2 linked regions of the Sorangium aterium genome follow. Each later gene encodes a partner of the first gene's protein in a complex. Links are inferred from orthologs where the notes say so. Each region holds a gene or a part of one and is shown on either strand. Other genes may lie near its edges. The genes, in order: dnaB and dnaG.

Region 1 (6,262 bases):
GTGAGATCGAGCCGCGACGTACCGCCGTCCGTGACGTCGACCGTCGCCTCGGTGAGCGCGTACTCGGGCCCGCGCGACGCGACGACGCGGACTCGCCCGGGAGGCAGGGAGACATCGAGCTCGCCCATGAGCGCGAGCCGGGGCGGCGAGAGCGCCTTGCCGGTCGCCGCGTCGAAGAGGCTGACCTTCGCCGGCGCGAGCGGATCGAGGGGATCGGGGGCCGCGGCGGGCGCCGAGGCGCCGCCCTCGCGCACCCCGAGGTAGAGCCGGCCGGCGCCGGAGAGCGTGAGCCGCGCAGGGGCCATCTCGCCTGCGCGGATCCGGATCCGCGCGCTCCCCAGCGCCCGGCGGCCGCTCCCTTCGAAGCCGACGAGGTAGAGGCCGGGCGGCGCCTCGGCGGCGAGCGGCGCGCTGTCGCCGGTTCGCAACCACAGATCGAGCGCGGCGGCGGGCGGCGCGGCGCCGTCCTCGGCGATCGGCGTCAGCGTCACCTTGCCGGCCAGGGGCGGGAGCGGCGCGCCGCGCCCGTCCACGAGCGCGAGCGCGACGCCGCCGGGCGCGCCGCCGCCCAGAAAGAAGAGCTCCGTCTCGACGGCGAGCGAGTCGCCGCGCGGCGCGACCGCGAGGATCCGCTGGTACGCGGCGCGCCCGCCGGGCGGCAGCGCGGCCTGCCGAGCGAACGTCACGTCGCTGAAGCCTTCGCCGCTCCGCGCGCGGACTTTCGCGCCGTCCACCGGGGCGAGCGCGTACGCGACGCCGGTCCCGACGCCGGCCAGGTACGGCGCCTCGAGCTCGCCGCGGAGCCCCGGCGCCATGCCGGGCGCGACGTGCTCCGCCGCGCCCCAGTGGACGACGTCGCCCAGGTCGAGCGCCTCGACCGGGCGGTCGCCGTCGTTCTGGAGCGACGTCGCGATCATGACCGCCCGGTCGCCCGGCCGGAGCGTGTAGCGGGTGGTGACGGAGAGCGCGCCGCCGGCGAGATCGCGCCCGCGCACCTCGCCGCGCGCCTCGATCCAGGCGGCGCCGTCCTCGCCGCCGCCCGTGGTGATGTCGCGGTAGATCACCTGCCGCGGCGGCGCGCCGAGCCGCGTGACGATCTGCCCGAGCTCGTCGCGGCGCGCCCGCGCGTCCGCCGCGTCGATGAGGTTGCCGCCGCTCTCGGCGAGGCCGGCCCCGGGGCCGAGCTGATCGACGACCACGGCGATCGCGTCGTTCTCGAGCACGTAGTCGCCGGGCCGCCCCGCCGCGAGCGGACCGGAGAGCGCGTCCGCGGGCCCCGTGATCCGCCGGACGCGCGCCGGCTGCGCGGCGCCGCCGTCCCTCGGGCAGAGATCGCCCTGCTCCGCGCCGCCGCGGCCCCACCGGCAGAGCATCCCGAGGCGCTCGACGGCGCCGGAGGACACGACGACGCTGCCGCCCTGCACGGGCGGCGCGCAGGTCGCGGAGGCGAGCGCGAGCGCGCAGAGGCTCGCCGAGCGGAGGGCGTGGCGCGCGGCGCGCCCCGCGCGCGCGGGGCTCCTGGGGGTGCGGTGGCTCTCGGGCGAGCGGGTCATCGGTCCTCTTCCGACTCCGATGCGCGGCCGCGGCGCGGCTTGGGTCAGGAGCGCTCGGTGGCGAGGACGAAGAGGGCGGCGAGCCCCAGGCCGACGCCGAGCGCGCGGCGCGCGGTGAACACCTCTCCGAAGAGCAGCGGCGCGAAGAGCGCGGCGATCGCGATGCCGCCGGCGAACACGATCGGTCCCGTCGCGGTCACCGGACCGCCGATGCGGAGCGCCATGAAGGTGAGCGTCGCGACGCCGCTGATGCACAGGCCCGCGGCGCAGGCCCAGAGCACCCCCTGGGCCGACGGAGGCGTCTCCGTGCCAGGGCGGAGGAGGAGGAAGACGAGGATCCCGACGGCCGCGGTGCCCTCGAGGCACAGCGCGCCAAGGGCGTCTCCGACCCGGCCTGCCGCCGCGCGCAGCATCAGGTAGTGACCGGCCATGCAGAGCGCGGCGAGGAGGGCAGGGACGTACCAGGCGGACATGTCGTGCGTCGCAGCCTACTCGTCGTCCACCATCTCCGGGTAGTCGCCCGGCGCGAGGTTGTCGAACCGGGTGCACGAGGAGGTGAACCGCGTGAGCACCTTGCCCGTCGGCCCGTTGCGCTGCTTGGCGACGATGAGCTCGGCGATGCCTTTGTGGTTGGTCGTCTCCGGGTTGTAGTACTCGTCGCGGTAAATGAAGATGATGTTGTCGGCGTCCTGCTCGATCGCGCCCGACTCGCGGAGATCCGACAGCTGAGGGCGCTTGTCCTTGGTGGTCCGCGTCTCGACGGCGCGGTTCAGCTGGGAGAGCGCGATGACCGCCACCTTGAGCTCCTTCGCGAGCTGCTTGAGACCGCGGGAGATCTCGCTGATCTCCTGCTCGCGGCTGCTCACGCCGTCCCGCCCCTTCATGAGCTGCAGGTAGTCGATGACGATGAGCCCGATGCGCCGCCCCGAGCTGCCGTCGCTGGGCGGCCGATCGTACTCGGCCTGGATGCGCCGCACCTTGGCGCGCAGCTCGAGGAGGGAGATGGCCGGCGTGTCGTCGATCCAGATGGGCAGGGTGGACAGGAACGAGGCGGCCTCCGTCAGGCGGCGCCAGTCGTCGGGCTGCAGGAAGCCCTGGCGGAGCTTGCCGACGTCGACGCGGCCCTCGCTGCAGACCATACGTGTCGCGAGCTGCTCGCGGGGCATCTCGAGCGAGAAGACGGCGGCGCCGAAGCCGGGATCGTGCCGCTCGACGCCGTGCCCCGACTGGTCGGGCCCCGGGGAGCTCACGGTGCGCGGCGACGCCACGTTCACGGCGAGGTTCAGGACGAACGACGTCTTGCCCATGCCGGGGCGGGCGGCGATGATCGAGAGGTCACCGTCGTGCAGGCCTGCCGTCTTGGCGTCGAGCTTCTCGTACCCTGTCGAGATGCCGGTGATCCGGTCGCCGCGCTCGGCGGCGGCGGTGATCTGCTCGAACGCGGCCTTGAGCACCTGGGCGATCGGCTGGGTCGCCGTCCCCTGGGGCGTGCGGGCGAGCTGGTAGACCGCCTGCTCCGCGCCGTCGATGTACTCCTGCACCACCCCGACGTCGCCGTACCCCTCGGCCGCGACGCGCTGGCACGTGGCGATGAGCTGCCGCACGCGCCATTTCTCGTAGACGACCCGCGCGTGCGCCGCGACGTGCGCGACCGCGGGCGTCGCGTCCGCCAGCTGGGCGAGGTACGCCGCGCCGCCCACCTGGGCGAGGCGCTCCCGGTCGCGCAGCCACGACGCGACCGAGACGATGTCGATGGGCGTGCCGGCGGCCGCGAGCTCCTGCGCGGCCTCGTAGACGCGGCTGTTCGCCTCGCTGTAGAAATGGTCCGCTTTCAGGATCTCGAGCACCCGATCGAGCGCGTCGCGGTGCAGCAGGATGGCGGAGAGCACCGCTGCTTCGGCGTCGAGGTCGTGCGGCGGCACGCGTCCGGCGACGATGGGAGGCTCGATCCTCTGAGGCCGCTGGCCTCGGCGCTCCATCATTCTCATCATCCGTGCTTCTCCTCCCCACCGATTCCCCCCATCCCGCCCCGAGCTTTTCCACAGGTGCCGAAATGGGCGACGCCCCGGAGAGGAAACGTTCCTCCGGGGCGTCGGGTGCAGGGTTGATTTCCGTCTACCAGAACATGGGCAGCCCTGAGAAGGGTTTCTGTTTGCATTGCAGTGAGCGTTCGTGCGGTGGGCATCCCAATGCTGGTTCCACGTCGAGGGGGCGCTCTTCCATGACCGGAGGCATGGTCGGAGGCTTGCTCGGACGCTTTCGAGGAGGCCTCGTCGGCGGCCGCTGCCGAGGGGCCTCGCGGCGAGGCGCCGACGCCGGCGGCGAGGTATGGAAATTGAGCAACCCCGGTCTCATCGCCATTTCTTTTCGCGCTTGACTCAGCTGCGATGACGCTTCGCGCCTCGGCGTGAGCCATCGCGGGGAGCCGCCATTGTGGATCACAAAACACGCCATACAAGGATTGAGCCCGCCGAGGTGGTCTGCGTCGGTGAAGCGCTGTGGGATCTCTATGCGCCCGAAGGCATTCCGCTCGAGCAAGCGAAATTGCTGCGCCGTGTGCCGGGGGGCGGGGCGGTGAACACCGCGACGGCGCTCGTCCGGCTCGGCATACGGTCGGGGCTGTGCGCCGCGCTGGGCGATGACGCGATGGGGCGCGGGCTCAAGGACGAGGTCGCTGCGGCCGGCGTCGACGTGGGACGGCTCGCGCTGAGCGCGGCGCGCACAGGCCTCATGCTCGTGGCGATCGAGCGCGGCGAGGCGCGCTTCGCGGGGTACAGGCAGGGCGAGAGCGAGGCGCAGGCGCTCGCTGCAGCGATGCCCGAACGATGGCAGACCCGGGTCGTACACTTCACCGGGATCGCGCCGGTGCGCGGGGCGAGCGGCGCGCTCGCGCGGGCGGCCGCGAGCGCTCGCCGCGAAGGGTGCGCCGTCTCGGTCGACGTCAACGCGCGCCCGCGGATGTGGCCGCGCGCCGAGCGCGCCGCGTCCGTCCCCGGCGCGGGGGCCGGTGCCGCGTCGGCTTCCGACGCCGGCGCAGGCGTGCGCGGCTGCTTCCGGCTGTTCGGGCAGGCGGACCTCGTGAAGTGCAGCGCCGGCGACCTCGACGTGCTGGGGACGACGGCGCGCGGGCTCCGCGAGCGCCTCCGCCCCGAGGCGACGCTGGTCGTCACCGATGGCGCGCGGGAGACGCTCCTGCTCGGCCCCGGGGGCGAGCGCGCCGTGGCGCCGCGCCCGGTGCGCCCGCACGATCCGACGGGCGCGGGCGACGCCTTCTGCGCCGGGATGCTGGCGAGCCTCGTCTGGGAGGGGCGAGCGCGGTGGGGGGACGCGGCGCTCATGCTGCGCGCGGTGGCGCGGGGGCACGACGTCGCGCGGGCGTGGGTCAGGCGGAAGCGCGGCTGAAGAGGGCACGCCGGCGCAGCGGGAGAGGGAACTCGGCTGAAGGGGGCGCGCCGGCGCAGCGGGAGAGGGAGCGCGGCTGGAGGGGAAGCACGGGAGCGCGGGCTGAGCCGCGCTCCCAGGCGCTGCGCTACTTGGCGGAGACCGTGACCTCGACCGACGCCGTGATGGACGGGGCGAGGCGGATCACGACGGGGTGGGCGCCGAGCGACTTGATCGCGTCGGTCTCGATGCGGCGGCGGTCGACGCTGAAGCCCTGCGCGGCGAGCGCCTCTTCGATGTCGCGCGCCGTGACCGAGCCGTACAGCTTGTCGCCCTCGCCGACCGGGCGGCTGATCGTGAGCTTGACCTGGTTGAGCTTGCCCGCGAGCTGCTCCGCCTCGGAGCGCGTCTTGGCGGCGCGCGACTCGGCGACCCGCTTCTCGTGCTCGATGCGGGACACGTTCTCGGCGGTGGCGCCCACCGCGAGGCCGCGCGGGATGAGGTAGTTGCGCGCGAAGCCGGGGCGAACCTTCACGAGCTCGCCGCTCTTGCCGACGTTGTGGAGGTCCTCCGTGAGGACCACATGGATGTGGGTTGCCATGATCGACCTCCTACGCCGTGACGGTGAACGGCAAGAGCGCGATGTTGCGCGCGCGCTTGATCGAGAGGGTCACCTTGCGCTGGTGGCGCGCGCAGTTGCCGCTGATGCGGCGCGGGACGACCTTGCCACGCTCCGAGATGAAGTACTTGAGCGCCTGCGGGTCCTTGTAATCGATGACCAGCGCCTTGTCCGCGCAGTAGCGGCAGACGCGCTTCCGGCCCGTGCGGCGGCGCCCAGGGGCGTCGGCGTTCAGGTCGGGCGTGCGCCCGAAGTCGCGATCGTCGTAGTCAGCGCCGCCGTTGCGGCCCATGTCACTGTTGCGGCCGTTCATAGCTCAGCTCTCCTCCTCGTCGGCGGCGCCTTCCGCCTCAGCCTCTTCGGCATCGTCGAGTTCGCCCGCCGGGGCCTGCTCGGAGCTCCGGTCGATGCGGCGCTCCGGCTCGATCAGGCCGAGCTGACGCTCGCGCGAATCGTCGCGGTCGTCCTCCAGCGGCGTGAGCTCGAGGCGCTCGAACTTCACGTCCTCGTCGGCGATCGTGACGCCCTCGACCTCGACGTCGTTGCGCACGAGCACCGTCTGGTACTTCAGCACGCCGTCGGAGAGGCGCAGGTTGCGCTCGACCTCGGAGACGACCTTCCCGCCCCCGAGGTACTTCAGGTACACGTAAACGCCGCGGCGGTGCTTGGCGATGTCGTACGCGAGGCGGCGGCGCCCCCACGTCTCGAC
Region 2 (3,135 bases), on another replicon or contig:
TCGGTGTGCTCCCGGGTCACCTCCCGCTGCTCGCCGCCCTCCGGACCGGCCTCGTGACCTACCACCAGAACGGCCAGGAGCACCGCCTGGCCGTCCATCACGGCTTCGTCGAGGTCGCCGACGACACCGCGCTGCTCCTCACCGAGCGCTTCGCGGTGAAGGATGACGTCGACGTCGTGAGGGTACGCCTCCGGCTCAAGGAGGTCGACACCGAGCTCGACCACTGGCAAGGCGACCTGACTGATCCGCGCCGCCGGGCGCTCATCGAAGAGGAGCAGTGGCTCGCCACCGAGCTCGAGCTCATCGGCGATCCGCCCCCTCCGATGGTACGCGAAGACACGCGCTTCCTGGCCGAGCACGCCGAGGCGCCGCCTGTTGACGAGATGGTCGAGGCTTCCCAGCCCGACGAGAGCCTCACGGACCACAAGAAGCCCGGCTCTCCGTTTCCCGATCCGAAGTGACGTCTCTGGCGGCTACCGCCTTGCACGTGCGGCCGCCGCACAGGACACTTGTCTCCACACAGGCCGCGAGGGACTGGGGGGTCTCCCGCTTCGCGAGCTGCCCGTACCGCCGAGGCGCTGGCGCGGACGCCGCCACGCCGTCTGAGTCCACCCGTGATGATCTGCGGGCCCCGCACCCACGGAGCCCCCAAGGCAGCCCATGATCTCTCCGGAGACGATCGCGCTCGTGAAAGAGCGCACGGATCTCGTAGCGCTCATCGGCGAAAGCGTGCGCCTCGCCCGCCGAGGGCACTCCTTCACCGGGCTCTGCCCCTTTCACAAGGAGAAGACGCCCAGCTTCCACGTGAGCCCGAACCGCGGGTTCTACCATTGCTTCGGCTGCAAGGAGACCGGCAGCGCCATCGACTTCGTGATGAAGCTCGAAGGCCGGACGTTCGCCGAGGCGGTCCGCGCGCTCGCCGAGCGCGCCGGCATCGAGGTGGCGGAGTCGCTGACCGAGGCCGAGCGGCGCGAGGCGCAGGCGGCGCGCAGGTCGAAGGACGACCTTTACGCCGTCAACCACCTCGCCGCGACGTTCTTCGAGCACAGCCTCCGCGGGGGGCCGGGCACCGCTCCTCACCCGCTCGCGCGCTACGCTCACGAGGAGCTCCAGCGGCGCGGCCTGCCCCTCCGCGACGGCGATGGAGCCGTTGATCCGATCGCCGACGCCCTCCAGGCGTTCCGGATCGGCTACGCCCCGTTCGGCTGGGACGGGCTCTCCACGTACCTGCGACAGCAAGGCGTCTCTCCGGTCCTCGCGGAGCGCGTCGGGCTCCTCGTGCCGCGCTCATCGGGGAGCGGACACTACGACCGCTTCCGCCACCGGCTCATGTTCGCGGTCACCGACGTGATGGGCCGGGTGATCGCGTTCAGCGGACGCGCGCTGCCCGATCCCAGCCCTTCCGAGCTCTCGTCGCTCGGCCTCACGGGCCCTGCGCCGCAGGCCGACGGCGCGCCGGCCAAGTACATCAACAGCCCCGAGTCACCCATCTACACGAAGGGAGAGCACCTCTTCGGGCTGCACCAGGCGCGCCAGTCGATCCGCCAGCGCGGCGAGGCGATCCTCGTGGAGGGCAACTTCGACGTCGTCGCGCTCCACGCGCGCGGCATCGGCCAGGCGATCGCTCCGCTCGGGACCGCCTTCACGCCCGGACAGGCGAAGCTCATCAAGCGCTTCGCGCCCGCGGTCATCCTGCTGTTCGACGGCGACGCGGCCGGCAAGAAGGCCACGCGCGCGGCGCGCGCCCCGTGCCGCGAGGCGGGGCTGAGCGCGCGCGTCGCCGTGCTGCCTTCCGGCGTCGATCCGGACGACCTCGCGCGCAAGCACGGCCCGGAGGCGATCGCGCGCATCGTCAAGGCGGCGCGCGGCCTGCTCGAGCACCTCATCGACGAGGCGCTCGACGGCGACACCTTCGGAGGCTCGTCGCTGCCCGAGCAGCTCGCCCGCGTGCGCGCCGTGACCGCGCTGCTCGCCGACGAAGACGACCCGAACCTCAGGATGATGGCGAAGCTCTACGCCGATCGCCTCTCCTCGAAGCTCGTGATCGGCGGCCGCTCACCGGACGACCTCCGGCAGCTGGAGCGCGTCGTCGAGGAGTCCCTCTCCCGCCCGCGGAACCAGCCAACCCGCGAGGTGATCCCGTCCGGACAGACAACCGAGACGTGGGAGCGCGCGCGATCACGCGCTCAAATCCAGGAGGTAAGCCTGGAGATCCTGGGCGCGATCCTCGATTTCCCTGAGCTTCTGGCCGACGACGATCTCCAGACAGCGCTGGAGTGCCTCGAAGGCGATGTCGCCCTGGCGATTGTCGCGGCGCGTCAAAATTTCACTTTTGAAATGGGTCTTGCCGCCAGCGAATTTCTTGCGCAAGTCCCGGCTCCGATCCATTCATTCGCGGCTGGACGGCTGGTCTCGCCTGTCTTCGAAGCGGCCTCAACGGCCAAGGCGACGCTCTTGGAGAATTCACAAAAGTTGAGCAGACAAGCCCTGGCGCGCCAAAAAGCAGCCGTCGTGAGCCAGCTCCAGAAGAGCGCGGTCGACGCTGATGCTGAAAACGCTTTGCTGCGTGAGCTATTCCAGCGAAGAGCGGGGGGTCTCGGTCTTCCTTGATGCGTTCCGGGTCGCCTCGCCGTGGCGGCCCGACGTGCGTGATCCCTAGAGTTTATCGGAGTCATTGGGTGTCTTGTCGGTCGCGGCGAGCTGGTCGCCGTAAGTGGAGCATGAGGTAATGGCGAGCAAGGCCAAGCAATCTTCCGGTCGGGCAGGCGGGGTCGCGAGGGCGGCGGGGGGCGGCGCGCTGAACGGCGCGCGGCACGCATCGACACGCGGGCACGCCGAGGGGGGGCGCGCCCTAGCAACAAAGGAGACGCGGGCATCCGGGCCGAGCGGTCGGAGAAGGACCGGAAGACGCTCGAAAAGCTCGTCGAAACCGGCAAGAGCAAAGGCTTTCTCACCTATGACGAGGTGAACGACGCGCTGCCCGCGGACGTCGCGCCCGATCAGCTCGACGACGTGGTGGGCGCCCTCGGCGACGAGGACATCGAGATCGTCGACGGCGCGACCCAGGTGAAGATCGCGCCGAAGCGCATCGCGGACGAGGAGGCGGGCGAGAAGAAGCTCGTCGTCACGCCCGAC

Evidence for each region.
Region 2: the proteins of dnaB (region 1) and dnaG are in contact, whole or in part, in a crystal structure (PDB 2R6A), measured with the Geobacillus stearothermophilus proteins. The link is inferred for Sorangium aterium from one-to-one orthologs. Residues at the interface, in WP_033016901.1 of Geobacillus stearothermophilus: Ser13, Glu15, Ala16, Gln18, Glu91, Leu92, Asp94, Ala95, Val96, Pro97, Thr98, Ala99, Ala100, Asn101, Tyr104, Tyr105, Ile108; in WP_049624496.1 of Geobacillus stearothermophilus: Lys456, Leu457, Leu458, Pro459, Ala460, Asn463, Ala464, Leu467, Leu535, Leu536, Ile537, Ala538, Gln544, Glu545, Asp548, Tyr549, His552.

The regions. Positions count from the first base shown.
Region 1 is NZ_JAQNDK010000007.1:439,695-445,956, forward strand. What follows is about bases 1,294-4,271. They hold dnaB (replicative DNA helicase), read right to left. Parts: upstream 3,545-4,271; coding sequence 2,042-3,544; downstream 1,294-2,041. Other genes in these bases: POL72_RS49530 (CehA/McbA family metallohydrolase), read right to left, coding at 1,294-1,553; POL72_RS49535 (DMT family transporter), read right to left, coding at 1,598-2,026; POL72_RS49545 (PfkB family carbohydrate kinase), read left to right, coding at 4,029-4,271. In the rest of the region: more of POL72_RS49530, read right to left, coding at 1-1,293; more of POL72_RS49545, read left to right, coding at 4,272-4,955; rplI (50S ribosomal protein L9), read right to left, coding at 5,083-5,535; rpsR (30S ribosomal protein S18), read right to left, coding at 5,546-5,866; rpsF (30S ribosomal protein S6), read right to left, coding at 5,870-6,262. UniProt on the Escherichia coli protein: The main replicative DNA helicase, it participates in initiation and elongation during chromosome replication. Travels ahead of the DNA replisome, separating dsDNA into templates for DNA synthesis.
Region 2 is NZ_JAQNDK010000001.1:716,291-719,425, forward strand. What follows is about bases 215-3,135. They hold dnaG (DNA primase), read left to right. Parts: upstream 215-660; coding sequence 661-2,610; downstream 2,611-3,135. Other genes in these bases: atpC (ATP synthase F1 subunit epsilon), read left to right, coding at 215-461; rpoD (RNA polymerase sigma factor RpoD), read left to right, coding at 2,875-3,135. Outside these bases: more of atpC, read left to right, coding at 1-214. UniProt on the Escherichia coli protein: RNA polymerase that catalyzes the synthesis of short RNA molecules used as primers for DNA polymerase during DNA replication.